Regions from separate parts of the Alloactinosynnema sp. L-07 genome, predicted to be linked through region 3. Evidence: riboswitches for the same ligand, from Rfam matches in the RefSeq annotation. Region 3 holds a riboswitch; each other region holds the start of a gene.

Region 1 (9,652 bases), 3.0 Mb from region 3:
GTCCACCACGTACACCGACAGGGCCGCGACCAGCAACAACGCCACGCGCCGGGCGGGTGGGGCGCTCACTTCCGGCGGAGTCTCGGAGGTGTCGTGGTCGTCGCCTGGCTCAGTGTTCACCGGTCCATTGTCCACGGCGTGCGTCGACGCCTGGTCAGCACACCTCACGCAGGAACCCGGGCAGGGGTCGGTCGTCCGCGGCCGGGACCCAGCGGCCCTCCACCTCGGCGTAGTCGTAGGCGGGTCCGTCAGCGGCCAGCGAGCGCAGCGCGGCCACGAGTCGGTCGATGTGTTCGGCGGTCGTGCCAAGGCCGATGCTGGCGCGCACGGCCCGCTGCTCCCGCGCCCCCGCGCGGCCCAGGAGCCTGCGGGTGGCGATGTGGGCGCAGAACGCGCCGTCGCGCACGCCGATGCCGTGTTCGGCCGACAGCGCCGCGGCGGCCAGACCAGCGTCGAGGCCGTCGATGCTGAAGCTGAGCACGCCGACCCGGTCCTGCTCGGGGCCGAACAGCTCCAGCACCCGCAGCCCAGGGATGGCCGTCAGGCCCGCGCGCAGCCGCGCGAACAGCGCCCGCTCGTGCGCGGCGACGCCCGCCCAGTCCCGCGCGAGGACCTCGCAGGCCACGGCCAGCGCGTGCACGCCGACGACGTTGGGCGAGCCCGCCTCGTGCCGCTCGGGCACCGCGGTCCAGGCCACGCCGAGCCGGTCGCCCCAGTCCACGACCTGGCGGGTGGCCCCGCCGCCGACCAGGTACGGGTCGGCGGCCTGCAGCCAGTCGGAGCGGCCGATCAGCGCGCCCGCGCCGAACGGGGCGTAGAGCTTGTGGCCGGAGAGCACGACGTAGTCGACGTCGAGCGCCTTGATGTCGACCGGCCGATGCGGCGCGAGCTGCGCGGCGTCGAGCGCGACCCGGGCGCCGTGCCTGCGCGCGACCGCGGCCAGCGCGGCGATCGGCCACACCTCACCGGTGACGTTGGACGCGCCGGTCAGCACCACCAGCCGGGGCCCGACCGGGCACTCGGCGAGCGCGGCGTCGAGGGCGAGCACGGTGTCACCGGCGTGCGGCGGGGTCTCGATCCGACGCACGCGCGGCCCGCGCCACGGCAGCAGGGCGGCGTGGTGCTCGGTGTCGAACAGCACGACCGATGTGCCCTTGGGCAGCGAGCGGGCCAGCAGGTTGAGGCTGTCGGTGGTGTTGCGGGTGAACACGACCGCGTCCGACGAGCGCGCGCCGACGAATTTCCGCAGCGTGTCGCGGGCCTGGCCGTAGACGCTCGTGCACACCTTCGAGGCGAACCCGGCGCCCCGGTGCACGCTGGCGTACCAGGGCAGCAGCTCGTCGACGGCGTCGCGGACGGCGTCCAGACAGGGGGCGCTGGCGGCGTGGTCGAGGTTGGCGTAGGGCACCTCGCGGCCGTCGAGCAGCGGCACGGTCAGCCGGGAGCCGACCACGGAGGGCACGGTGGTCTCACAGGCTTCGGCGACTCGGGCGGTCGGCAGGGCGAGCGTCATGGCTGGCTCCGGGTCCGTGGGACCCCACCGAGGGGTCCGCGCTTGCCCGCTCACACCACGCGACGGGCCGGGTCCTCACCCGGGGCACCCCACCGCGGAGGAGGGTTGCCGTCCAGCTAGCCGGGGCTTGACGCTGGCGCTCATGACCTTGTTCCCGACGCTAGCGCACAAGACACACTCACGCAGCCCCGTCCAAATCTTGGGACTCCAAAGCATTCGACTAGCCGGAACCGGTCTCGCCTTTCCACCGCGCGTAGCGGCCCGCCCGGTCGACCGCGCGGATCCGGGTCTCGGTGGCCGAGCGGACCGCCTGGGTGGTGACCACGAGCACCTGGTCGCCCTCCTGCAGCCGGGTCGTCGGCCCCGGAGTGAAGCCCTTGCCGTCGCGGGCGACCAGGCTGACCGTGGCCCCCGGCGGCAGCCGCAGCTCGGCCAGGTACACGCCGTGCAGCTTGGAGCCGACCGGGATGGTGACCTGCAGCAGCTCGGCGTCGAGTTCGTCGAGGGTGGCCACGTCGACGTCGATCTCCCTGGCGCTGGCGCCGGTGTCCAGGCGCAGCACCTTCGACAGCGTCCGCAGGGTGCCGCCCTGGACCAGGGTCAGCACGATGACGAGCACGAACACCGCGTCGACCAGCTGGTAGGCCCCGTCGACGCCTTGGGACAGCGGGATCATGGCCAGCACGATCGGCACGGCGCCGCGCAGGCCCGCCCAGGAGAGGAAGACCTGTTCTCGCCATGGCACGCGGAACGGGGTCATCGTCAGCAGCACCGACGCGGGCCGGGCCAGCAGCGTCACCACCGCGCCCGCCACCAGGCCGGGCACGATCGCGTCCAGCAGCCGCGCGGGCGACGCGAACAGTCCCAACAGGACGAACAGGCCGATCTGCGCGAGCCAGCCGAGCCCCTCGGCGAACGACAAGGTGTCGGCGCGGTGCGGCAGTTTGGAGTTGCCCAGCACCAGCCCGGCCACATAGGTCGCCAGCAGGCCCGACGCGTGGATGAACTGTCCGGTGGCGAACGCGAGCACGCACACCGCGACCGTGGCCAGCGGGTAGAGGCCGGTCGCGGGCAGCGCGGCCCGACGCAGGGCGTGGGTGCCCAGCCAGCCCAGACCCAGCCCGACCACCGCGCCGACGCCGAGTTCGTAGGTCAATGTCAGCGGCAGCTTCCACGTGATCGGGTCGGACGAGGTGAGCAGCACGACCGCGATGTAGCAGGGTGCGTCGTTGAGACCGGACTCCAGCTCCAGCGACCCGACCAGCCGCCGGGTGACCTTCAGGTTGCGCAGCACGCTGAACACCGCCGCCGCGTCGGTCGATGCGAGCACCGCGCCCCACAGCAGAGCCAGCCGCCAGTCGAACCCCAGGATCCAGTGCAACGCCACTCCGGCGACCCCGACGCTGATCGCGACGGCCACTGTGGACAGTGCGATTCCCGGCCACAGCGCCGGTTTCACCTCGTCCCACCGGGTCGTGAGCCCACCCTCGGTCAGGATCAGCACGAGCGCGGCCAGGCCGAGCGCCTGGGTCAGCTCCGCGTTGGAGAACTCGATGCCCGCCCCGGCTTCGCCGAGCAGCACGCCGATCCCGAGGTAGAGCAGCAACGAGGGCAATCCGACCCGCACGGACACGCGTACCGCCAGCACGGCCATCAGGATCACGGCCGCGCCGATGCCCAGCGCCACGGTCAGATCGGCCACGCGGCCTCCAGGGGTCTGGCGGATATTGGACGCATTCTCCCCTGTCAGCGGCCCGCGCGCGTCTTCCGAAGCCGCGCCGAGACATCTCTCACCCGAGGTCTAGATGATTGATTCCTGACTGTCGCCTGGTATCGGCTGGTCCACGGCGTCGCTGCCAAGGCGCAGGGACAGCGCGCGTACCGGGTGTACGTGGCTGTTCCTGCAACGCGGGCAGCGGCGTCGTGGGCCGGTCGAGACCTGGTGACAGTCAGGAATCAATCATCTAGCAACCGCCGCAGGGTCTCGGCGGCGTCTGGAGGGGCAGGGTCGACGTCGATGACCTTGTCCCGGCCGCGGTCGCCGGTGACGATCTTCACGTCCTGCCCGCGCACGCCGAACGCCTCGGCCACCGCACGGCGCACCGCGTCGTTCGCCTTGCCCTCCACCGCGGGCGCGGCGACGGCGACGACCAACGTGTCGCCCTCGCCCCACCGGCCGCCGACCCGCGCCTTGCGCACACCGGGTTTGACCCGGATACCGAACCGGAACACTAGGAATCCGCCGGAGTCGCGAGCACAACGTGCAGCACATCGTCGACATAGGCCCGCCGGGCCGCGGGCGACTGGGCCAGCGCCCCCGGCGTCGCCCGCATGAGCTGGGTCTGACCCAGGTAGATGGAGTACGCGACCACCGCCCGCCGTCTGGCCTGGGCACGGCCGAACCCGAGTTCGGCGAACTGCGTGGTGAGGTAGCCGAGCCTGCGTTCGGTGACCCTGGAGACCGCCGCCGACACCTTGGGATCCGACGTGGACGCCAGCAGCGCCAGTTCGATCTCCCCGCCCGTGTCGAGCACGGCGCCGAACAGCAGCCGCAGCCGCTCGTGGGCGGTCGCGCCCCGGTCGGCGAAGCTGATCACGGCCTCGGTGTGCTCGCGCTCCCAGCGCGCCAGCGCCGCGTCGAGCAGCGCGTCGCGGGTGGGGAAGTGCCAGTAGAGGCTGCCCTTGGTCGCCCCGACCCTGGCCGCGAGCGGCTCGACGGCGACCGCGGCCGCACCGCCCTCGGCGATGGCGGCCAGCGCGATCTCGGTCCAGTCGTCCTTGGTCCTCCGCTTCGGCACGATCCATACGGTACCGTACAGAAAGAACTATACGGTTCCGTATGGAAGGACTCCTGATGATCCACAATGTGCACCAACGAGAACTCCCGGTCGCCCCAGCGGTCGTCGGTCGCCTGCTGGACGAGATCCAGGGCGCCGACAGCCCGATCTGGCCGGTCGACGCCTGGCCCGCGCTGCGCTTCGACCGCCCGACCGCGGTTGGCGCGGTCGGCGGACACGGCATAGTCCGCTACTCCTGCACCGCCTACCGGCCCGGCCGGATGATCGAGGCCACCTTCGCGCCCGGCTTCCTCATCGAGGGGACCCACACCCTCGACGTGCTCGACGGGCCGACGCCCGACTCGTGCGTGCTGCGCCACGTGATCGCCGCGCGCCCGCGCGGAATGGGCCACCTCGCCTGGCCGCTGGCGATCCGCTGGCTGCACGACGCGCTGCTGGAGGACCTGCTCGACCGGGCAGCGACCTCCGTCGGACACCCGCCCGCCCGCCGCGCGCGGTGGTCGCCGTGGGTCCGATTCCTGCACCGCCGCATGCGAAGCACAGTGGCCGCAAGGGCGTAAGAGGTACACCCGAACGGCCCATCAAGCGTTCCCGCATCACCCGTAAGGCCGCTAGGCCACTTAACGGAAAGTTGCAGTACGCAAGGGCGTGATCATCGGTTTACCATGGTCGAACCGCGGCCCCAGGATCACCCCACCCAGCAAGGAGATGCCCGTCCCCAACCGGGCAACCATATGACCGCACACCGTTGGAGCGTCCTCTCCGCGGCCCGTTTCACCCTGCGTTCCTGGCGCTGGCGCGTCGAGGCGCGCACGCTGGTGGCGGGCCGCACCCTGCACCGACTCGCCGTGCCGCTCGGCCTGGCCGGGCTGACCGCGGCACTGCGGGTCGCCGTCATCGACTCCCCTGCCCAGCCAACGGAAACCCATCACGTCGCCCAGGTGTTCGCCCTCGCCGAGTTAGGGCAGTCACTCGACCCGGGCAGCGCGGTGTCGGCCCCGCTCGCGTGGTTGCAGATCGGCGGTTACGCCGCCGCCACCGACGCCTTCGCCCGGCACGCGGGCGCGTTGGCCGCCGCCCGCGAGCCGATGGTCTTCGCCGCGGCCGCGAGCGCGCTGCTGATCTGGTTGTTCGCCAGGCGGATGGAGTTGTCCCGGTGGACGGCCGCCGCAGCGGTCGTGGTCGTCGCCCTCTCGCCGCTGGCGGTGTCTATGTCGACCACCGTCCGTCCGGAGAACGCCGCGCTGCCCTGGGCGCTGGCCGGACTCGGTCTACTGTGGACACAGAATCGGCACCGGTCACTGGCCCCCGACCTGTGGGCCACCGCGTTCCTGGTGATCGCTGTGATCACCGCCCCGGTGACGCTGGCGCTGGCGCCGGGCGCGGGCTGGCTGATCTGGCGCCGCCGCCGCAAGCGCTTGTCGCTGATGCTCGCCTCGATGTTCGGCATCGGCGTCGGCATCGGCCTTGGCGCCACGGCCGTGCTCGAAGGCATCCACCTGGCCGGGGACGGACCCGCCCCCGCGCACTGGATCGCGCTCGACCCGATCCTGGCCGCCACCGGTGTCTTCGCCGCCGCGGGCGCCCTGTTCTCCTACCGGCTGCGCCCGCTGGCCGTCGGCGTGCTCTCGCTGATCGTGGTCGCGATCATCCCCGGCGGCCCCGGCACGGGCGCGCTGGCGGTGCTGCTGCCGCTGACCGCGCTGCTGGTGGCGGGCACGGTCGAGTGCGGCGTCACCCATCGCGCCCGGATCGGCAGGCACACGCTGGTGCGCCCGTTCCTGGCCCCCACTGTCGCCCTGGCCATGACCGTGGTCGGCTTCGCCGTGCCCGCGTGGATCGGCGGGCACAGCGCCGCCGCGGCGGCCGACCCCGGCCCCAGCGCCGACGCGGCCACCTGGCTGCGGGTGAATCTGCCGGAAACGGTCGTGATGACCGACGAGACGACCTGGGTCGACCTGGTCCGCGGCGGCCGGTCCCGGTCGGTCACCACCCGACCGGCCGAATGCCCGGCCACCTGTCTGGAGCAGTCCTGGCTGCTGCTGACGCCCGCGCTGCGGACCGACCTGACCGCCCACCCGGCCCTGGCCGCCGTCGCCGGTCGCAGCCGACTGGTGGCTGTGTTCGGCGACGGCGCCGAACAGATCGAACTCCGCGTGGTCGAGTAACTCAGCCCAGACCCGCCAGGAACCGACCGGTCACCGCGACGGCGGGCTCCGACGACCCGGCTCCTTCCACCAACACGGCGAACGCCACATCCCCGCGATACCCCGTGAACCAGCCATGGGCCTGCGACCCGTCACCGAACTGGGCCGTACCGGTCTTTCCCGCCACCGCGCCGTACTTGGCCAGCGCCTTGCCGGTGCCGGACGTCACGACCTCCCGCATCATCGCGCGAAGGGCGCCGATCGTGGCCCCGGACGGCGCGCGGTAGCCGGTCTGCACGACGGTGTCGACCGTGGCGAACAGTCTCGGCGTCACCGGCTTGCCCGCCGCTACCGTCGCGCTCATCAGCGCGACGCCGAACGGGCTGGTCTGCACGGTGCCCTGCCCGATGCTGTTCTCCACCTGCTCCGGCGTGCCCGCGGCGGGCTTCACCCGACCGGTCTGGGTGCTGATCCCCGGCACCTCGAAGTTCGCGTCCAAACCGAAGCGCGCGGCCGATGCGGACAGCGCGTCGGCGGGCAGGTCGCCCGCGAGCGCGGCGAAGGTGGTGTTGCAGGACCGGGCGAACGCGGTGCGCAGCGGGCTGTCCGGCAGCCCGAAGCCATCGTTCTTCACGCTGCGGGTGCCGATGGTCTTGCGCTCGGGGCAGGGGAGCACGGTGTCGATCGTCGCCGTGCCCGCGTCCAGCACCGCGGCCGCGGTGGCGATCTTGAACGTTGAGCCGGGCGGATAGAGTCCGTTGAGCGCCTTGGGACTCTCGCCCGCGGCGGCGTTCTGCGCGACCGCCAGGATGCCCCCGGTCGACGGCTGGATGGCGACGAGCATCGCGGGGCCCGACGCCGAGTCCACCGCGGCCTGCGCGGCCTTCTGCGCGGACAGTCCCACCGTCGACTTCAGCGGCTCAGCCGCCTTGGCCTCGGCGCCGAACAGGCTCTCCACCTCGGCACCCGCGTTGACCAGCACGATCCTGGACGACGGCGCGGGCGCGTCGCTCACCGCTTTCTTCATCGCCGGGGTGAGCAGTGGCGCCACCGTGGGGTCGACCGGCCCGGGGGCCGCGCCGATCCACTTCATCAGCGGCTTTCCGTCCTTGTCCAGCACCGCGGCCGCGTCCGGGGTCGAGACCTTGACGTCCAGCGCGAACCCGGGCGCGAGCTTCGGGTGCACGACCGTGGGTTCCCACCGCACCTGCCACTGGTCGCCGCGAACCAGGGTGAACGTGCTCGGATAGACCCATTCCTGCTCACCGAAACCCCAAGCCCACTGGAACGGGACCGCCACCTCCGTGGCGTCCGGCGCGGGCGCGGGCGCCGCCGTCCACGTCGCGGCGATCTTCGCGGGCTTGAGCAGGTTCTTGACGCCCGCCAAAGTCGAGGCGGCGGCCTGTTTGTCGGTCGTCACCGCCGAGGCGGTGGTGAAGTCCTGCGCCGACAGCGCCTTGAGAAACCGCTCCCCCACCTGCGCCGCCGTCAGCGTGGGCTGCGTCGCGTTCTTGGTGGACGCGGCGGCGGGCACCCGCTCCCGTGGGAGCAGCACATAGACAGCGGCACCCAGGCACACGAGCACCGCCAAGGCACCAATGGACAAAATCACGCGTTTGCGCGTGGATGACACGTTGTACCCCCAGTACGACGCGAACTCCCCCGAGGCGCGACAGTCGCGCGAACCCCAGCATGCCAGGACGGCGACCACCCGACCGGGGAACGGCTTTCCTGAAACCAGCTCGTGACGTTACCTACCGACGAGCCGTGTTATAGCCGGATAGACATGAACGTCGTGGCGATCAGGCCGCCGTCGGGCGTGGTGGCGTAGTCCTCGACGGTCCCGACCCGCTTCCACCCGCGCCGCTCGTAGAGCCCTTCGGCGGGGCTGCCGGTGTGGGTGTCGAGGATCAGCAGGGTCCGGTTGAGCTCGCGCGCGGCCTCTTCCAGCGCGTCCAGGAGCTTTCCCGCGCACCCGCGCCCACGGGCGTCGCGGTGCACAAGGAGCTTGGCCACTTCGGCCCGGTGGGTGCCGTTGGGGTTGGCCACCAAGAGCAGCCGCACGGCCCCGACCACCCGGCCGCCGTCGCGAGCCACCCAGGTCAGTGTGTCGGGCTGGGCCAACGCGCCCGACCACCACGCCACCGCCTCGGCCTGGGTCAGGGTGTCGAGGAACCCGACGCTGGCCCCGCCCGCCACGCAGTCGAGCAGGACGTCAGCCAGCCCGTCGACGTCCTGCGCGCTCGCCCTCTCGATCCGCACCCGTGACCTCCCACACTCGATCCGCCGCCACCCTGACCAGCAGGTACAGGACCGCAGCGTTGCACAGGTGCCAGGCGAAGTGAGTGCCGAGGGGTGAACAGCGGGTGTCAGAGCCGCCGCGACACGTGCACCTCGCGGTCGACCACCGGCAGGATCTCCGGCAGATACACCCCCTGGATGGCGTCCAAGTCCCCATGCGCGTCCCAGAGCTCACGGCTCTCCCACCGCTCCACCAGGGTGAACCGCCGCGGATCAGCCTCCGAGTGCAGCGCCTCCCAGCTCACGCACCCTGGCTCGGCCAGACACATCGGCCGCATCCGGGCCAGCGCGTCGGCCACGGCGGGCACGTCCTCGGACTGCTTGACGGTGATGATGACGATCAAATCGAGCATGCTGGTCAGTCTTCCTCAGCGAAGGCCGACGTCGAGAAGTGGCGCCAGGCGAAGACCGTCATCACGACCATGGCCGAGCCCGCCAGCCAGAACGGCGCCGTCACGCCCCAGGCCTTGGCGGTCAGGCCACCGAGCAGGGAGCCGATGGCCGCGCCGCCTATGACCAGCAGGTAGTAGACGCTGCCGACTCGGCCGCGCAGGCGGTCGGGCACGACCCGGTGGCGCACCGACATCGACACCACGCCCCAGATCGCGCCGTGGGCGCCGAAGACCACCAGGGTCGCGCCCGCCAGCCACGCGTCGGAGGTGAGTGCCAGCGCGAAGTGGGTGGCGGTCTCCACGACCAGTCCGATGCGCAGCAGCGCGCCGTCGCCGAGGCGCTTCTGCAGCCGACTCACCGCCGCCGTGCCCAGCAGGCCGCCGACCGCGCTCGCCGCGAGCAGCGCGCCGAAGCCGATCTCCGGCAGGCCGAGGTGTTCGCGCGAGTAGAGCACCAGGATCGAGAACGGACCGAAGAACGTGATGTTCATCAGACACAGA
Region 2 (9,652 bases), 6.1 Mb from region 3:
GGAGTACACGCATGGCGAACATCAAGTCCCAGATGAAGCGGATCAAGACGAACGAGAAGGCGCGACTGCGCAACAAGTCCGTCAAGTCCTCGCTCAAGACCGCGATCCGCAAGTTCCGCGAGGCCGCCGACGCGGGCGACCAGGCCAAGGCCGCGGAGCTGCTCAAGGACGCCAGCCGCAAGCTGGACAAGGCCGCGGGCAAGGGCGTCATCCACGCCAACCAGGCCGCCAACAAGAAGTCGGCCATGGCGCAGGCGGTCAACAAGCTCGGCTGACCCAAGTCGTTTTCCGAAGGGGCCGTCCACTGTGGTGGGCGGCCCCTTCGACGTGTGCGGCAGACTGCGCGACATGGATCCGAAGCCCACGTCAGCCGCCCGCACCTCGCTGTCGCACATCATGACCGCCGTGGACACCAATCTCCTCGGCACCGTCCACGGCGGCGTCGTCATGAAGCTGGTCGACGACGTCGCGGGCGCGGTGGCGCAGCGCCACTCCGGCGGTCCCGCGGTCACCGCGGCGATGGACGGGATGACGTTCCTGCACCCCGTCCGGGTCGGTGACCTGGTCCACGCGCACGCGCAGGTCAACTGGGCGGGCCGCTCGTCGATGGAGGTCGGCGTCCGCGTGGTGGCCGAGCCGTGGGACCGAGCGGGCGTGCCGCCCACCCGAGTGGCCACCGCCTACCTGGTCTTCGTCGCGGTCGACGGCGACGGCAACCCCCGCCCCGTCCCACCCGTCGTCCCGGAGACCCCGGAGGACGAGCGCCGAGGCCGCGAAGCCGAGATCCGCCGCCACCACCGCCTGACCCGCCGCCACGAGATCCTGGCCAGCCGCACAACCTGAAAACGTTCACCCGCAGGCTGCCGTCCGCGCGATCAGGTCCGTCATCGCGGGTCAGGCGACTGAGCGGCTCGCCGTTCCCGCGACCATCTCGCGGGTGAACGCGGCGATCTCGTCCACCGCCTGCGCGCTCTGCGGCATGAACCCGGCCAGCACGGGGAACGCGTGCACCTGTCCGTCCCAGATCTGCAACTCCGTGGGCACCCCCGCGACCGCGAGCCGGTCGGCCATCCGCTCGGCGTCGCTGCGCAGGACTTCCGTGGCACACGCCAGGATCAGGCAGGGCGGCAGCTCCGCCAGCGCCCCGTTGATCGGCGACCGCAGCGGATCGATCGGGACCTCCCCCGGCAAGCACAGCGCGGTGAGCGCGGGCAGTCGGGCGGCCGGGATGAACGGGTCGCGGGACCGGTTGGGGTGCGCCAGACGCTCGGTGTCGTCGAAGTCGATCCACGGCGAGATCGCCGCGATCCCGGCGGGCACGGGAAGTCCTGCCCGCACCGCGCCCAGCGCGGTGGCGAACGCGAGGTGTCCGCCCGCCGAGTCCCCCGACAGCACCACCGACTCGACGCCCTCGGCGAGCAGCCATTCGTAGGCGGCCAAGCAGTCGGCCAGCGAGTCGGCAAGCACCGCCTTGGGCAGGTGGCGATAGTCGACGCTCAGCACGGTCAACCCGGTCAGCCGCGCGAGCCGCGCCGCGACGCGCCGGTGGCTGGCGAGTCCGCAGAACAGGAACGCGCCGCCGTGCAGGTACATCAGAGCGCCTTTGCCCGGCTCGCTTGCCTTGGCGCGCATCAGTTCCCCGCGCACGGCCGGGGTCGCGATCCGCTCGATCGTGACGTACCGGGGGCGCGGGATCAGCCTGCAGAACACGTCCACCAGCGGGACCGCGAGCGCCAACGGCCCCTTCAACGGCCACAGTCGCAGCGTGGGGTAGGCGAACAGGCGGGTCAGAACGTAGATCAGCCGACTGCGCAGGTTCTTGCCGCCCCGGTGTTCGACCTTCGCCATGCGCTGACCTTCGACGGACATGCGGCCTACCCCTCACGCTTGCCTACTTGAGAGTAAGTTAGCGCCGGCGCGAGAACGCGGTCAATCACTCCCTGCGGTGGGCCCGCGCGATCTTCAACACCGCCCGCTCCAGCGCGTAGTCGGGATCGGCGGCCACGCCCTTGACGTCGGCGTTGACGTCGGCGACCACCTTCATGGCCTCAGCGAGACCAGCGGGTTTCCAGCCGCGGCTCTGCGCCAGCGCCTTCTTGACCTTCCACGCGGGCATGCCCAACTCGCCCGCCAGCCGGAACGGGTCGGCCCGGCCCGCGCCCGCGACCCGCGCCACCGTCCGCACCGCGTCCGCGAGAGCGTCGGCGACCAGCACGTGGGCGACCCCGAGCTGCATCGCCCAGCGCAGCGCCTCGAGCGCCCCGGCCACGTCGCCGGTGACGGCCTTCTCCGCGACGGCGAACCCGGTCACGTCGGCCCGCCCCCGGTGGTAGCGCCGGACCGCTTCCTCGGTCACCGCGCCCGCCGCGTCGGCGACCAGCTGCGCCGACGCCGCCGCCAGCTCGCGCAGGTCCGAGCCGACCGAGTCGATGAGCGCGGCCACGGCAGCCGGATCGGTCTTGCCACCCGCGCGCCGGATCTCGTTGCGCACGAACGCCTCGCGCTCCGCGGGCTTGGTGATCTTCGCGCACTCGGTGACGGCCGCTCCACCCTTGCGCAGCGCGGCGACGATGTCCTTGCCCGCCTTGCGCCCGCCGCCGTTGTGCACCACAACAAGCACGATGCCTTCTGACGGCGACTTGGCGTAGGCGACCACCGGGGCGACGATGTCCTGCGTGGCGTCGTGCGCGGCGTCCAGAACGATCACCCGCGCCTCCGCGAACAGCGACGGCGAGACCAGTTCGGCCAGCTCAGGGCCTGTGAGCTCAGCCACGCGCACCCGCGTCAGGTCCGCACTGGCGTCGGCGAGCCGCGCGGTGTCGAGCGCGGCCCGGACGGCGCGCTCGACCAGCAGTTCCTCCTCCCCCAGGACGAGTTGCAACGGGGGTGGGGTGACCGCGGGCGAGTTCACGTCCAGAGATCCTGCCACGTCCTTGGGCGCGCAAGCCCTCTCGGATGCTGGACACGCGGTGGCATGCGCCGGACACCGTGCCGTAGCGTCGGTGCCACAACTTAATACCGCTCATCCAGAGGGGCAGAGGGAACGGCCCGACGAAGCCCCGGCAACCGGCGTGAGCGCATGTCCTCTTCGCGAGGCGCATGTGCGCGATCACGGTGCCAATTCCGACCCGCTCGCGGGACAGATGAGGAGATACCTCGCGATGACATCGACAGTTGACGCCCAGCGTTCGACCGCGCTCGACCTCGGACCGGCTCGCGCCCTGTCCTGTCGGGAATGCGGCCACCAGACGCCTCTCGCCCCGGAATTCGCCTGCGCCGAGTGTTTCGGCCCGCTCGAAGTCGCCTACGAGTTCGGCAACATCACTCGGGCCGACATCGAAGCGGGTCCCCGCTCCATCTGGCGCTACCGCGGCCTGCTGCCCGTCCCGGCCCACGTCGACGCCCACCCCAACACCGACCCCGGCCTGACCCGCCTGGTCAAGGCCGACCGCCTCGCCGCCGCGCTCGGCGTGCGCTCGCTGTGGGTCAAGGACGACACCGGCAACCCGACACACTCCTTCAAGGACCGCGTCGTCGCCGTGGCACTCGCCGCCGCCCGCGAGCTCGGCTTCAAGGTGCTGGCCTGCCCCTCCACCGGCAACTTGGCCAACGCCGTTGCCGCCGCGGCCGCCCGCGCGGGCTGGGATTCAGTTGTGCTGGTCCCCTCCTCTCTCGAAAAGGCCAAGATCCTCACCTCGGCCGTCTACGACGGCTCCCTGATCGCGATCGACGGCAACTACGACGACGTCAACCGCCTGGCCACCGAGCTCGCCGCCGAGCACGAGGACTGGGCGTTCGTCAACGTCAACGTCCGCCCGTACTACGCCGAGGGCTCCAAGACCCTGGGCTACGAGGTCGCCGAACAGCTCGGCTGGCGCCTACCGGAGCAGGTCGTCATCCCGGTCGCCTCCGGCTCGCAGCTGACCAAGGTGGACAAGGCCTTCCGCGAGTTCGGTGAGCTGGGCCTGGTCGAGGCCACCCCGTACCGGATCTTCGGCGCCCAGGCCACCGGCTGCTCCCCCGTCTCCGCCGCCTTCAAGGCGGGCAGCGACGTGATCGCCCCGGTCAAGCCCGACACGATCGCCCGCAGCCTGGCCATCGGCGCCCCCGCCGACGGCCCCTACGTCCTCGACGCCGTCCGCCGCACCGGCGGCGCGGTCGAGGACGTCACCGACGCCGAGGTCGTCGAAGGCATCCGCCTGCTGGCCCGCACCGAGGGCATCTTCGCCGAGACCGCGGGCGGCGTCACCGTCGCCACCGCGAAGAAGCTCTTCGAATCCGGCCAACTCGACCGCGACGCCGAAACCGTCCTCCTCATCACTGGCGACGGCCTCAAGACCCTCGACGCCGTCCAAGACCACGTCGGCCCCCTCGCCACGGTCCCCCCGACGGCCGCCGCCGTCCACGAGGCCCTGTCCCGCAAGAAGTAGCGCGCTCTCTGGGGGATCGACCGCATCCGATCCCCCAGAGCCCGCCCGCCGGCAAGCCTCGCCCTCAATCCGATGGCGAACCTCGTGAGCGAGCCGTCGGGCCGGGCAGGACCGCGCTGTCGCCGTCGGTGTCGGTGCGGACCACCTGGGTTCCGTTGTCCCGCAACGTAGTCATCGTCCGTGGGCTCGGGTGGCCATAGCGGTTCCTCGCACCCACACTCACCAGCGCGATCCGGGCTCCCACCGCGTCCAGAAACTCTGGGGACGTGGTCCGCGAGCCGTGGTGTGGCACCTTCACCACGTCCGCCGAGACGTCCACACCGGACGCGAGCAGATCGGCCTGGGCCGCCAGTTCGATGTCGCCGGTCAGCAGCACCCGCCCCGCGCTGGTCGAAGCGCGCAGCACTAGCGAGGTGTTGTTGATCGCGGTTCCGCTGTCGTCGTCAGTTACCTCCTTTCCGTTGGCGGCCAAGACTTCGATGTCCAGGCCGGGCCAGCTCAAGCGGGTGCCCACGCTCAACTCGGTCAGCGGGACCCCGACCCCGGCGGCCTCCTTGCGGACCTGTCGCCAGGCCCATTCCGGTGCCCGCCCCGCGCCGACCGCCACGGCACCGACCGAGCGGCCCGCGAGGACACCGGCAAGACCACCGACGTGGTCGGCGTGGAGGTGGCTCAGGATCACCACCGGGATCCGGTCCACCCCAAGCCGGTCGAGGCAGTCGTCCACCGGACCGGACTCGGGCCCGGTGTCGACCAGCACGGCACGCCCGGGCTCCGCTGTCGCCAGGACGGTGGCGTCGCCCTGTCCGACATCGCAGGCCACGGCTGCCCACCCGGGCGGCGGCCAGCCCGGTGCCAGGACCCGGACCGGGATCACCACGACCAGCACCGCGACCAGCGCCAGCGCGACCGCCGCCCGACCGCGCCGGAACCTCCAGGCCAACGTCGCCCCGATCACCGCGACCGCCAGCAGGAGCCCACCCCACCACCCGCTGGGCCAACCGATGGCCGCGCCTGGGACGTCCGCGGCGTGACGGCCCACCGCGATCACCCAGCTCAGCTCCGGACCGGCCAGCCGGACCAGCAGCTCGGCCAACCACGGCCAGACCGGCATCACGACCGCCGCCAACACACCCAGGACCGTGGCCGGTGCGACCACCGGCGCGGCGACCAGGTTCGCCAGGACCGCGACCAGGCTCACCTGTCCGTGCACACCCGCCACGACCGGCGCCGTGACCAAGTGCGCCGCGGCGGGCACTGCCAGTGCCTCGGCCACGCCCCTGGGCACCCCGCGCCGGGCAAGCGCGTCCGCCCACCGCGGAGCCAGGAGCACCAGAGCACCGGTCGCCAGCACCGACAGGACGAACCCGAGCGCCGTGGCCATCCCTGGGTCGACCGCCACCAGGACGACCACCGCCGTACCGAGCGCGGGTAACGCCGACCGCTCCCGACCGACCGCCAGCGCGACCAGCCCGACCGCGCCCATCACCCCGGCGCGCAGGACGCTGGGTTCCGGACCGGCCAGCACCACGAATCCGACCAGCCCGGCGAGCGCACCGGCCGCCGCCCCGCGCGGACCCACTCGCAGTGCCCGCAGCAGCATCAAGATCGCCACGCACACCACGGCGAGGTTCGCCCCGCTCACCGCCAGCAAGTGCGACAGGCCCGCTACCCGGAACTCGTCCACCACCGTCGGCGACAGGGCGTCCTTGTCGCCGACGACCACCGCGGGCAGGAGCCCGGCGGGCTCCGGGTCCAGGACACCCGACGCCCGTCGAAGCCCTTTCCGCAGCGAGTCGGCGACCGACTCCCAGACCGGCGCCGGACCGACGTCCAGTGGCGGGTCCCGGACCCGGACGACGGCGACGATCAGCTCATCCGACGTCGCGGGCGCGAGCTTCCCTCGCATCGTGACGGACTGCCCGGGCAGCAGCCGTGACCACTGATCGACCGGTGCGATCAACAGCACGGCGGACCCGTCGCCGACGGTGGCGGGGACGACCACCGAGCCGACCCCGGCGGGCATGGCACCGAATCCGGCGGTACGCACCGGCCTCGGCCGCTCCCGGATCTCCGCTCGCAGTTCCACAACCTCGCCGCGGGCGGCGGCTTCCCGCAGCGGGTCGGTGGCCGCGTCGTGGATCCGGGGTGCGACCGGCCAGAGCGCCAACAGGCCGCAGACCAGCACCGGCCAGGCCACCCGCGCTCCCGGCGGCCTTCGGGCGGGCCCGTCCCGGACCAGCGTCACGAGCGCGATACCGACCGCGGCGGCACCGATCGCGACTGTCAGTCCCCAGTGGACGAGCAGGCCCAGGAGCGCGGCCAGCCAGAGGACAAGAGCTCCGGTTATCAACCTCCAATCGTGCCTGGCGAACGAGTGGGTGAACGTGGCCGCGTGCACGGTGATCGTCGGGCAGCGGGCTATCTGACGGTCACCAGCTCACGCAGGGTCTCGAATCTCGATTGGCCAATACCTTCCACCTCCCTCAACTGGTCGATCTTGGTGAACCGGCCGTGTTTCGACCGCCACTCGACGATCCGTTGCGCGGTAACGGATCCCACGCCCGGCAGCGTGTCGAGTTGGATCAACGAGGCCGTGTTCAGGTCCATCGGGCCCGGCAGAGCGGTCTGGGCGACCGCTGCGGCAGGTATCGGAACGCCGACGTGGATCTGTTCACCGTCGGCCACCCGGCGGGCCAGGTTCAGCGTCGACAAGTCCGTTCCGGGGAGCGCGCCGCCGCCCGCGCGCAGGGCGTCGGCCACCCGAGCACCCTCGGGCAAGGTGAACAGTCCCGGCGCGGCCACCTTCCCCACCACCTCCACCACGACCCCGGGAGCCGCAGCGGAGCGTTGGGTCGTGGCGGCTACCGGGATGTCCGGCGGGATCTCGGGTACCGGGGGCCTGCCCGCGGTCAGGAGCCAGACCGCGACCAGCCCGGCGACGAGCACCGCGGCGACGAGGAGCGCGGGCCGGTCCAGGATCCGGCGTCGCCACCCCGGTGCGGCCTCCTGGTCGTCGCCGGATCTGATCCAGCGATGGAGGAAGTTTCGTTCGGACGGCGGCGTGTCCAGGCGGTGCTTGGGCGCGTCTTCGCTGTCCCACGGGCGTTTCGTGGCCGACGCGAGTCGGGCGAGAGCGTCGTCGATCTGTGCTGCGCGTGTGGTTGTCATGGCTTCGACGCTAGGCAGCATGACCGGCGGTGGCGAGGCGTCCGCGCGATCTGTGGATCAATTCGGGCTATGTGGACAGATTCATCCACAGTGGCCGGGAAACGCTGGAAATGTCGGGGAGATGTGGGATTCTCGAAGGTTTACAGCTTGCCCGGACACACCACGACACTGAGCACGCCCGGACCCGTGTGCGCACCGATCACCGCGCCCAGCTCCGACACGACACACCCGGACGACCTAGGGATCCGCTCATCGAGCCGGTTGGCCAGTTCCGCGGCTCGGTCCGGCGCCGCGAGGTGGTGCACCGCCAGTTCCACCGGCTGGTCCCCCGCCGCCTCGACAGCGAGGTCGACCAGCCGCGAAAGCGCCCGGCTCGTCGTGCGGACCTTCTCCAACGGCACGATCTGACCGTCGACGACGTGCAAGATCGGCTTGACCGCCAGCGCCGTCCCCAACAGTGCCGCGGCGGCCCCGATCCGCCCGCCTCGACGCAGATACTCCAGCGTCTCCACGATCAGGAAGCTCTTCGTCGCCCCCGCGGCCTCGACGGCCGCGGCCTCGACCTGCGCCCCGTCGCCGCCCTCGGCCGCGACCGCCGCCGCGCGCAGGGCGGCGAACCCGAGCCCCATCGCCGTGGTTCGGGAGTCGACCACCCGCACCCGGTCCGGTCCGACCTCCTCGGCGGCGAGTCGGGCGGACTCCCACGTCCCGGAGAGTTCGCTCGAAAGGTGGACCGACAGCACGCCAGAGGCGCCCTCGGCCAACAGCTCGCGATAGATCGCCGCGAACTCCGCCGGGCTGGGCCGCGAGGTGGTGACAGTGCGCCGTTCTTTGAGCGCCACGGCGAGTTCAGCGGGCCCGATGTCGATTCCGTCGCGGCCCTCGCGGTCGTCGATATGCACGAACAGCGGCACGATCCGGACCGCGTGCCGGTCGGCGAAGCCCTCCGGCAGATACGCGGTCGAGTCGGTGACTACGGCGAACGGCACGACACCGGAGCCTATCCGGACGAACGCCGCGAACCTACGACCACGCCGGAGTCAGGACTCGACTTTCAGCGACTTGATGAGCGCGCCCAACGCCTTGCCCGCGTCGTCGTGCCCGTCCCATCCCCAGTGGATCCCGTCGGGGTTGCCGTGCCCGTCGAGCACGTGCCGCTCCACGACCTCCCGCAGGTCGAGCAGGGTGACCTCGGACCGCGCGGCCCAGTCCCGAATGGCCCGTTCCGCCCCCGCGCGCGCGGTGTGCACAAGCCCGTAGGCGCGCGACCGGTGCACAGCGGGCAGGGTCGCGATCACCGGGATGTCCGGACGCAAAGCGCGGATGGCCACTACGGTCGCGTCCAGATACCTGACCGTCAGCGCCGCGGGCAGCGCCACCGGCCTGCCCTGGGTGAGCCGGGCCAGCCAGGGTTGCGCCGCGAGGTAACCCTTGCGCACGTGCCGCCTGAGACTGTCCGGTCGCAGGTAGCGGATGCCTTGGCGCAGATAGGTGGGCAGGGGCGACGGCAGCGTGTCCATCCCGCCGACCCCGAGCACGAGGACGTCGGCGTGCGGCAGCTGCGTCCACACCCGAGGGTCACCGGTCAGGGACCAATAGGCGTCGCGGGCGGTCCAGCCGAACCCGGCGAACAATTCGGTGTGCCCGCCGACCACCTCGGCGGCGATGTTCGGCCACAGCCGTGGGTCGTCGGCCGGATGCGGACCGTCCGGTCCGTGGAAGCACAGCGAGTCGCCGAACATCAACACGGTGGGCATGGGTTAACCGGTGATGCCCGCGTTATAGGCGATCAGGCGCCAGTTGAGACCACTGGACTGACGGCGTGCCAGCACCGTCCAGTGGCAGTTGGAGATTCCTCCGAGCTGCGACCAGTTCGTCACTGGCAGGTCTAACAGTCTGCCGGTGAGCGCGGTGATCAACCCGCCGTGAGCACAGAGGACGGCGGTCTCCTCGGTGCCGGTGTCGAGGTCGGCGACCACCTCGGCCGCCCGCGCGGCCACTTCGACCCGGGTCTCCCCCGCGGGTGGGGCGAGTGTCGCGTCGACCTGCCA
Region 3 (9,652 bases):
CGGGTCAGTCACACCCACCCTCAGGGCGTCGCCCGCCAACGAGGCGCACAAGATTGACTACGCTCGGTAGCGCCTCTATCCAGATGCTCGGCGAGCTTCACACTTCCGGTCAGCTTTCAGCCACCTGCGTAACAATCGAACTCGCTAGCGGTATCTAGTGTCAGTCCGCACAGGCATAGTGGAGTTATGAGACGTGAGGAGGAAGCCATGCGCGAGTCAGTGACGTGCGCCACTGAGGTGGGGGTGATGAGCGATGACGACTCCGCCGCGATGCTCGATCGGGTCGCCCGCCGGTATATGAACATGTCCGGCGAAGAGTTCATCGCACGGTGGACGGCTGGGGAGTGGGCCGACACCGACCTCGACTCTGTGCCCGGCCTCGTTGACGTGTGGGCGTACGTCCCTGCCGTGAGGTAGCTGATTCCTGTGCCGGGCCACACCGAACATGAAGCCGTAGAGGGCTTCCTGGACCCGCTTTGTGACGCTGTAGCCGTGCTGGACGGGTATACGAAGCTGTTCGTCCAGCCACGCAACGGTTTCCGCAAGGAGCAGATCTACAGCTGGCATCTGAACCAAGACCGGGGTGTACCGCTCGGCAAGATCGGCACCTTCTACGCGAGTATGAAGTTCGAGGTCATCGACGCCGATCAAAGCAAGTATGACAAGCCGTTCCGGGTTACCACGCGCGAGTACAACTACAAGCTCGAGGGACCGGATGGCAGCGACCAGTGGCGCATGCACTGGCACCCGGACAGCAGAGTCAGCCCAGAACGATATCCACACATGCATCTGCCGCCCGACCTTAAGATCCACCGTCGCACAAGCCGAATGACATTTGAGGCAGCGATTACCTGGTGTATCGCGCTCGGGGCGCCGCTGTCGGTTGAAACAGCAGAAGCGCTACAGATCGTCACGCTCACCGAAGCCCGCCATGTGCTTTGGAGAGGATGGAGCAACCATCCGGACGAGGTTCTGACCTAGATCGCGGTCGGAGCTCGACCTGTCGTCTCGCCTCCTGCCGCGCTGAGCGACAAGCCCCTGTCCGCCGGACTACCGATGATGCGGACGGAGTCGGCCTCCGTTGATTCAGAACCTCGCATAGCGCCGAGAAAGCACAAGGGGGCTGACCGGACAGCCACGAGCGACCGGTCGACCACGCTGCGTGCAACTGGTTTGACCAGGGAACGCAACCCCTATATTTACGACTTAACCGAACGACCGGGAGGTGAAATGTCGCTAGCTCGCTCTGGCATCCGGATCTTCGCCGTCATCGCGGCACTGGTCCTGAGTGTCACCGCTTGTTCCAAAGAACAAGCCGTGACCGATGCCACCCAGGCCGCCGACATCGGCAAGCAGATCGTCATCCGCTCCAATGGCAGCCCCACGCTCGCCACGCTCTGGCTTGACAGCGTCAAGCCGGTCCAGTGCACGGAGCCCGGCAGCCTGAAGCCCAACAACGGGCACTACCTCGCAGCGACGATCGTGCTGCAGACAACCCAGGACTATCAGCCCAACCAGGGCTGGTGGATGTCGGCGGTCGACTTCGCCACCAAGGATGGCGAAGGCAAGGTCACCGGGCGCGGCATCTTCACCTCCTGCCTGCCCACCCACCGCTACCTGCCCGACGACTTCTACCTGTCGGACTCGGGCTACTACGGCGTCGTCCTGATCGACTCCAGCAGCGAACACGGAACGTTGGAGTACCGGCCGCACAACATGCCCGACGACGTGCCCGGCTGGCACTGGACGTACTAAGCGTGCACTTGTGGGGGCGTCGGTCGAGGCGCCTCTTCACCGCCGATGATTCTCGCCCCGGGCACCGGTCCGTGGGCGACGCGGACCGTTCGGCACACCCCCGCGCCTGCCAGTTCGGCGGCGACGCGTAGCGCTGACTCGCCGTCGGCGCAGAGGAAAGCGCAGGTCGGGCCGGAGCCGGACACCGTGCCCGCCAGCGCGCCCGCGCTGACACCCGCGCGCAGGGTCCGGCGCAGGCCGGGACGCAGGGACACCGACGCTGCCTGGAGGTCGTTGCCCAGCAGCAAGGCCAGCTGACGTGGGTCGCCGGTGGCCAAGGCTTCGAGCACCGGCTCGACGGCGCCGATGCGTGGTGGGTCGCCCTCTTCCCGCAGGCGGTCCAGTTCGGCGAACACCTTCGGCGTGGACAGGCCGCGCCGGTCGAAGGCCAGCACCCAGTGATAGGTGTGCCGGGACAGGACCGGGACCAACTGTTCGCCGCGTCCGGTGCCCAGCGCGGTGCCGCCGTAGAGGGTGAAGGGGACGTCGCTGCCCAGGCGGGCCGAGATCGTCGCCAGCTCGTCGCGGGTGATCTCCAGGCGCCACAGGGCGGCCAGGCCGACGAGGGTGGCGGCCGCGTCGGCGCTGCCACCGGCCATGCCGCCCGAGACCGGGATGCCCTTGCGGATCACCACGCGGATCTTGGGCTCGTCCGGGTCGCGGCCGACGTACTGGGCCAGTTCCTGCACCGCCCGCCAGGCCAGGTTGCTGGCTCCGGTGGGCACCGCGTCGGCACCCTCGCCGTGTACCTCGACGCCCGGCTCGTCGGCGATGGCCACGGTGACCTCGTCGGTGAGCGAGAGCGCTTGGAAGATCGTGGCCAGTTCGTGGTAGCCGTCAGGGCGGACATCGCCGACCGCAAGGTGGAGGTTCACCTTGGATGGCACACGGACCGTGACCGGAGGGGGAACGACGGCGAGCACGGGTCCAAGCCTACGGTGAGCTGCCATGAGCCAGTGCCCGCGGTGGGGGCCGGTTGATCCCGGCCCCCAACCCGGCGACGATCAGGCGGCCTGGAGCTGGGGTGCGACGGTGGTCTGGCGGACCAGGGCGCCGCGCTCGGCGATCCAGCCCAGCGCGCTGTCGGCCCGCGGGCCGTCCACGCCGACCAGGAACCGCGCGACCGGGGTCTCGCCGATGCGGGTCAGCCCGCCGCCGACGACCGCGATCGGGGTGCCGAAGCGGGCCGTGGCCTCGGGCAGCAGGGCACCGACAGTGGCATAGCCGACGAGGATGACCTCGGCCTGCCGGTCATGCCGCGGACCGACCGGGATCTCGATCTCGGGCAGCAGCGTCTGCGCGATGCGGCTCGCCGGGTCCTGGATCAGCGAGAGCAGTTGGCCGCTCTCCTGCACCTTGCCCGCCTCCAGCAGCGCCACGTCGTCGGCGATGCGGCGGACCACGGCGGTGTCGCTGGTGGCGATGAGGACGGTGGAGCCCAGCTCGGCGCGGGCCCGGTCGAGCACCGCGAGCACGCCGGCGGTCGCGTCGGCGTCGAGGCCCTTGGTGGGGTCGTCGGCCAGCAGCAGGCCCGGCTCGCCGACGAGGGCCTTCGCCACGGACACCCGCGCGCGCTGGCCGTCGGTGAGAGCGTCGGGGTAAGCGGCGGCCTTGTCGGTCAGGCCAATCAGGTCGAGCAGCTTGCCGACCCGCTCGCGGCGCTGCGGGCCGTCGACCCCGGCCTGCTCCAGCGGGATGGCGATGTTGCCCGCGGCGGTGCGCTGCGGCAGCAGGTCACCGTGCTGGATGACCCCGATGCGGCGGCGCGCGGCGCGCAGCCTGCGCGGGTCGAGCGCGGCGGTGTTGTAGCCCTCGACCCGGATGACGCCGCTGTCCGGGCGCTCCTGCAGCGAGATCAGCCGCGCGAGGGTGGACTTGCCGGAACCGGCGGGGCCGACCACGCCGGTGATGGTGCCCGCGGGCACCTCAAGGGTGACGTTCTCGAGTGCGACGACCGGGCCGGTGTCGCCCCAGAAGGACTTGGTGAGGTTCTCAACGGTGATCATGATCTACTCCAACGAGGCGTGACGGCAGCCCGCTGGAAGGTCCGTGAAGGACCTTGCCGGGGCTGGGTGCAGGAAGAGGACGAAGTACGCGCAGATCAGCTGGATACGCGCATTCGGCGACACGCCATCGCCGTTCGCCTGCAGTGGTCTATGACCCGCCTGCTCGTCAGAATGCCCATCGGTGTATTCCTCCATCGCTCCTGGCGGTAGCACCTGCCCAACGATGGGTGGTTGCTGCGGCGTCGCAGAGCCAGATCTCTCGGCCGCTCGGGATGGATGCATAACGAGTAGACCCGATCGGGTGGGCTGTACGCAAGCCGCCAACCGCAGGTAGATGGGCCCACGTTCCCAACGTCACACTCTCGGAGTGCTCTGGATTCAGCGTTGTTGGGCTATCCGGACGAACGCGTCGACGGTGAGCTGCTCACCGCGCAGGCCGGGATCGACTCCGGCCTTGATCAGGATCTCCTCCGCCCGCGCCGCCGACCCCGCCCAGCCCGCCAGCGCGGCCCGCAGCGTCTTGCGCCGCTGGGCGAAGGCGGCGTCGACGACGGCGAAGACGGCCTGCCGGTCGGCGTCCGGGGATTCGCGGCGGGTCATGAGGACCAGGGCGGAGTCGACGTTGGGCACCGGCCAGAAGACCGCGCGGGGCACGGTGGCCACCCGCTTGGCCTCGGAGTACCAAGCGACCTTGACGCTGGGCACGCCGTAGACCTTCGAGCCCGGCCCCGCGGCCATCCGGTCGGCGACCTCGGCCTGGACCATGACGAGGACGGTCCGCAGGCTCGGCAGCTCGGCCAGCAGGTGCAGGACGACGGGGACGGCGACGTTGTAGGGCAGGTTCGCGACCAGCGCGGTCGGCGCGGCGGCGAGTTGGTCGGCTTTGACGCGCATGGCGTCGGCTTCCAGGACGTGCAGCCGGTCGGCCAATTCGGGGGCGCGCTCGCCGACTGTGACCGGGAGTCGCTTGGCCAGGACGGGGTCGATCTCGACGGCCAGCAGCTGCCTGCAGGCTGGGAGCAGCGCCAAGGTGAGCGAGCCGAGACCGGGCCCCACCTCCAGCACGATGTCGTCATCCCCTAGGTGGGCGGCGGTGACGATGCGGCGGACGGTGTTGGGGTCGTGGACGAAGTTCTGGCCGAGCTTCTTGGTCGGGCGGACGTCGAGGTCGCCTGCGAGCTTGCGGACGTCAGCGGGGCCGAGCAGGGCAGGACCAGTCACCAACGGAGCCTATCCCTAGGGGTCGGTAGTCCTACGGGATGACTCGCTGCGGTCCCAGGACCCGACTGCGGACCGATGCCCGCGTGCCCCGCCCGAAGGCAGGCTCGATGGCATGAGGGCGCTGAAGGGAAGGTCATGAAGAAGGTTCTGGGGGACGTTCTGTCAGGTGTCGCGGCCGTGGCGCTGGTGCTCGGCGGCGGGGCGACGATGCTGCTCGTGGGAAACCCGCACAGCCAAGCCGCGCCCGCCGTGACCACAATCGATGCGAAACGGCCACCCCCGCAGGGGTGGCCGACTTCGTCAAATCCGCAGCCTTAGGGGACCGTGACGCAACCGGACCACGGTGCCCGCACGACGCGAGCTAACCCGATCACGCGACCAACAGTCAAAAATGCGGGGAGGCGGGCTAGCTCAGGTGGGCAGGCCGAGCTTGCGGGCGCAGCCGGGCCAGGCGCTGTAGCCGCCGCGGGCGTCGCGGACCTTGGTGGCGATGGCGATCTGCTGCTCGCGGCTGGCCTGGTGTGGGTAGGCCGCGTACTGGCCGCCGCCGTTGGAGTCCCAGGTGCTCTTGTTGAACTGCAGGCCGCCGTAGTAGCCGTTGCCGGTGTTGATGGCCCAGTTGCCGGTGGCCTCGCAGTGCGCGAGCCGGTCCCAGACCTCGCCGTCGGGGATGACGGGCACCGGGGGCTTCTTGGTGCCGATCTTCACGATCTTCGGCTTGGGCTCCAGGGTCACCTTCGCGCCGATTTCCTCGCGCTTGACCTCTTTGCCGTTCTTCTGGGTGATGCGGTAGGTCGCGATGCGCTCGCCGGGGGCACCCGGGTCGACGACCGTTTCCTTGCCCTTGTCCATCTCCGGGTCTTCGATCTTCTGCACCGGAGGGGCGACCGGCTCGGTCTGGTTGACGACCGTGACGCCGGTGCGCGAGATGCGGACCTCGGCGCCGTTGGTGATCTTGAGGTCGCCGCCGGGGGTGATCGTGTCCTGCGGGCCGACGGTCAGCTTGAGCTGGTCGAGCAGTTCCTGCACCGTCACCGCGTTGGTGGTGATCGGGGCGGGGGCGTTGCCGCCGTCGAACAGGGTGATCTGCTTGGCGGTCTTGATCTCGACCGAAAGGCCCTCAAGGGGCACGTTCGCGTCGCCGCCCATCGACATCCAGGAACCCTGCACGGGGGCGTTGGCCTGTCGCAACGCCTCGCTGAGGTTGGTCGAGCGGACCCACGCGTCGCGCTTCTCGCCGTCGACGGTCATGTGCAGTTCGCGGCCGCGCTGCAGGACGATGTGGCCGTCGTCGCCGATCTCGGCGGCCGGGGAGGGGCTCACGGCGTCGTGCGCGCCGACGGTGATGCCTTCCTCCTGCAGGACCTCGCCGACAGTGTCGGCGTAGGTGCTGACCTTGCGGGCCTGGCCGTCGATGTCGACGGTGACCGAGTTGTTCATCGCGATCGCCGCGGCGCCGCCGCCGATGAGGCTGACGAGCACGGCTGCGATGGTGGCCTTGAGGAACGAGGACTTCCAGCGGCGGACCGCGGCCACGAGGCCGGGCGCGGGCTCGTCGGCGGCGACCTTGAGCGGCTGCGGGTCGGACGAGATCTCGTCCGGGATGACCGGCAGGACGGTGGTCTCGGCGTTGATGAGCCTGATCAGCTCGTCGACGTCGACGCCAGCGTGCTCCATGATCTCGTCGGCCTGCGGGCCGAGCGCGTGGCGCACGTCTTGGTCGGTGATGCTCAGCGACGACGAGTATCCGGAGTCAGTCCCGCTGTCCCAGTCGTATGCCGGGAACTCCGACCGCCACGCCCTGAAGTCTTCGTCAAGGGTGCCGGCGCCGACGGTGACGGGCGTGAACCAGTCGGTGTCGGCGAAGCCGTCTGCCTGTTTGCCACTCACGAGAGCTGTTCCTCCAGGAGGCGGGAGCCATGTTCCCCACGCTTCGAGGCTCCGGGTAGCCGAGACGGGTGCGCCTCAGCTCGATCGGTCACGGGACAGTAACGAGAGCGGGAGGGTTGCGCAAACACATCCGGCAATGTCGTGAACCCTGTCACACCACCGGTGGAGCAATTCACTCCCCCGTTCATACCAACCCCTCACCGTTCGGAAGGTCCGATGTCACGGCGGGCAACGAAAAGACGCGCTGAGCGGTTGCGGACACGGCGTTTGCGAGCTCGGCCACATCGACCCCGCGCAGGGCCGCGAGATCCCGGACGGTGTACGCGACGGCGTACGACTCGTTCGGGCGACCGCGGAACGGGTGAGGTGTGAGGAAAGGCGCGTCGGTCTCGACCAGCAGCTGGTCGGCGGGCACGAAAGCGGCGGCTTCTCGCAGGTCTTTCGCGTTGCGGAAGGTCACCGGACCGGCGAAGGACAGCACGTAGCCGCGTTCGACACAGCGCCGAGCGAAGTCGAGATCACCCGAGAAACAGTGGAAGACCACCTTTTCCGGTGATCCTTCCTCGGTGAGCACCCGCAGGATGTCCTCGTGGGCGTCGCGGTCATGGATCATCAGCGCCTTGCCGACCCGCTTGGCGAGGTCGATGTGCCAGCGGAACGCCGCGTCCTGCTCCTGCGGCGTCGAGTAGTCCCAGTAGTAGTCGAGGCCGGTCTCGCCGACCGCGACGACGCGCGGCCGCCGGGCCAGGTCCTCCAGCACCGCCTTGTCGGCGTCGCCGAACCCGGACGTGCGGGTCGGGTGGACGGCGACGGCGGCAAACAGTCGATCGTCCCAAGTGGACGCCTCAGCCGCCCACACGGCGGAGTCGAGGTCGTCGCCGACGGTGATCACGCGGGTCACACCCACCGACGACGCGCGGTCGAGGATCTCGATGACCGACGCGGAATCCTTGGCACCACAGGCATCGAGGTGGGTGTGAGCGTCGACCACCGCTGCCGGAAGAGGTTCCGGCAGCGGTGGTGACTCGCCTTTGCGTGGGGTCACTTAACGATCGGTGCCCACTCCGGCCCGGTCTCGCCGAGCTCGGGGTCGAGCTTGGGGAACAGCGGGGTCGGCTTCTCCAGCGGCCTGCCGACCTCGATGTCCACCGACTCCCACTTCGCCTGGTCACTGGCGTAGTCGCCGGTCAGCACCGGGTACTGGATGCTCGGGTCGTCGAGGTCGGTGACCTCGCGCAGGTCGGGCTGCGAGGCCCAGACACCCTTGCCGCCCAGCGCCTCGTGCACCTTCTGCGCCGAGTGCGGCAGGAACGGCGTGAGCAGCGTGTTCGCGTCGGCGACGACCTGCAGCGCGGTGTGCAGGATGGTGTCCCGGCGGGCCGGGTCGTCCTTGCGCTTCCAGGGCTCCTCGTCGGACAGGTACTTGTTCGCCGCGCCGACCACCCGCATCGCCTCCGACGCCGCCGCCTTGAACCGCGAGCGGCGCAGGTTGTCCCCGACGGTGTCGAACGCCTTGCGGACCAACGCCTTCAGCTCGGCGTCGGCCGCGGTCGGCGCGGTCGGCGCCGGGATGGCACCGACGTTCTTGTGCGCCATCGAGATCGACCGGTTGACCAGGTTGCCCCACTCGTTGGCCAGCTCGAAGTTGCTCCGCCGGACGAACTCGTCCCAGGTGAAGTCGGTGTCCTGGTTCTCCGGGCCCGCCACCGAGATGAAGTAGCGCAGCGTGTCCGGACCGAACTCCTTGAGGAAGTCCCGCACGTAGATGACCGTGCCGCGCGAGGTCGAGAACTTCGACCCGCTCATCGTCAGAAACTCGCTGGAGACGACCTCGGTTGGCAGGTTGAGGGTGCCGAACGCGCCCGCTTCGCCGCCCTTGTCGCCCGCGCCGTTCTGGCCCAGCAGCAGCGAGGGCCAGATCAGCGAGTGGAAGACGATGTTGTCCTTGCCCATGAAGTAGTAGCCCTGGGCCGGGTCGGTCCAGAACTCCTTCCAGGCGTCGGCGTCGCCGGTGCGGCGGGCCCACTCGACGCTGGCCGACAGGTAGCCGATCACCGCGTCGAACCAGACGTAGAACTTCTTCATCGGCGCGTCGCGCCACCCGTCGAGCGGGACCGGGACACCCCAGTCGATGTCGCGGGTGATCGCGCGCGGGCGCATGTCCTTGAGCAGGTTCTCGCTGAACTTGAGCACGTTGGGCCGCCACTCCTTGCGGGTGGACAGCCACGAGCCCAGCGCCTCGGAGAACGCGGGCAGGTCGAGGAACAGGTGCTCGGTCTCGACGAACTTCGGGGTCTCGCCGTTGATCTTCGAGCGCGGGTTCTTCAGGTCGATCGGGTCGAGCTGGTTGCCGCAGTTGTCGCACTGGTCGCCGCGGGCGCCGTCGTAGCCGCAGATCGGACAGGTGCCCTCGATGTAGCGGTCGGGCAGGGTGCGGCCGGTCGACGGGCTGATCGCGCCCATCTGGGTCTTGGCCTGCACGTACCCGTTGCGCCAGAGCGCGAGGAACAGCTCCTGCACGACCTGGTAGTGGTTGCCGGTGGTGGTGCGGGTGAACAGGTCGTAGGACAGGCCGAGACCTTGCAGGTCCTCGGCGATGACCCGGTTGTACTTGTCCGCCAGCTCGCGGGTGGTCAGGTTCTCTTTGTCGGCCTGGACCGAGATCGGGGTCCCGTGCTCGTCGGTCCCGCTGACCATGAGCACCCGGTGACCGGACATTCGCATGTAGCGGGAGAAGACGT

Evidence for each region. A riboswitch is a leader RNA that binds a small molecule or an ion and turns the genes downstream of it on or off. The one in region 3 is predicted to bind S-adenosylmethionine.
Region 1: linked by a shared signal. The riboswitch ahead of BN1701_RS15900 (aminotransferase class V-fold PLP-dependent enzyme) and the one ahead of BN1701_RS30190 (methionine ABC transporter ATP-binding protein) in region 3 are both predicted to bind S-adenosylmethionine.
Region 2: linked by a shared signal. The riboswitch ahead of thrC (threonine synthase) and the one ahead of BN1701_RS30190 (methionine ABC transporter ATP-binding protein) in region 3 are both predicted to bind S-adenosylmethionine.

Annotation. Positions count from the first base shown of each region.
Region 1 is NZ_LN850107.1:3,629,461-3,639,112, forward strand. It holds gene lspA (signal peptidase II) at 1-120, opposite strand, end outside; gene BN1701_RS15900 (aminotransferase class V-fold PLP-dependent enzyme) at 155-1,513, opposite strand; SAM riboswitch class IV at 1,547-1,661, opposite strand; gene BN1701_RS15905 (potassium/proton antiporter) at 1,734-3,215, opposite strand; gene BN1701_RS15910 (DUF167 domain-containing protein) at 3,470-3,745, opposite strand; gene BN1701_RS15915 (TetR/AcrR family transcriptional regulator) at 3,745-4,311, opposite strand; gene BN1701_RS15920 (hypothetical protein) at 4,368-4,871, shown strand; gene BN1701_RS15925 (hypothetical protein) at 5,046-6,479, shown strand; gene BN1701_RS15930 (penicillin-binding transpeptidase domain-containing protein) at 6,481-8,043, opposite strand; gene BN1701_RS15935 (GNAT family N-acetyltransferase) at 8,229-8,720, opposite strand; gene BN1701_RS15940 (putative quinol monooxygenase) at 8,828-9,112, opposite strand; gene BN1701_RS15945 (MFS transporter) at 9,118-9,652, opposite strand, start outside.
Region 2 is NZ_LN850107.1:489,917-499,568, reverse strand. It holds gene rpsT (30S ribosomal protein S20) at 12-275, shown strand; gene BN1701_RS02440 (acyl-CoA thioesterase) at 349-843, shown strand; gene BN1701_RS02435 (alpha/beta hydrolase) at 895-1,848, opposite strand; gene holA (DNA polymerase III subunit delta) at 1,934-2,911, opposite strand; SAM riboswitch class I at 3,020-3,150, shown strand; gene thrC (threonine synthase) at 3,162-4,430, shown strand; gene BN1701_RS02420 (DNA internalization-related competence protein ComEC/Rec2) at 4,495-6,780, opposite strand; gene BN1701_RS02415 (ComEA family DNA-binding protein) at 6,852-7,601, opposite strand; gene BN1701_RS02410 (DegV family protein) at 7,742-8,590, opposite strand; gene octT (diglucosylglycerate octanoyltransferase) at 8,642-9,358, opposite strand; gene BN1701_RS02400 (histidine phosphatase family protein) at 9,362-9,652, opposite strand, start outside.
Region 3 is NZ_LN850107.1:6,600,333-6,609,984, reverse strand. It holds gene BN1701_RS30210 (hypothetical protein) at 247-417, shown strand; gene BN1701_RS30205 (hypothetical protein) at 493-981, shown strand; gene BN1701_RS30200 (hypothetical protein) at 1,231-1,755, shown strand; gene BN1701_RS30195 (4-(cytidine 5'-diphospho)-2-C-methyl-D-erythritol kinase) at 1,752-2,744, opposite strand; gene BN1701_RS30190 (methionine ABC transporter ATP-binding protein) at 2,799-3,800, opposite strand; SAM riboswitch class I at 3,989-4,079, opposite strand; gene rsmA (16S rRNA (adenine(1518)-N(6)/adenine(1519)-N(6))-dimethyltransferase RsmA) at 4,179-5,024, opposite strand; gene BN1701_RS30175 (resuscitation-promoting factor) at 5,433-6,911, opposite strand; gene BN1701_RS30170 (TatD family hydrolase) at 7,096-7,956, opposite strand; gene metG (methionine--tRNA ligase) at 7,953-9,652, opposite strand, start outside.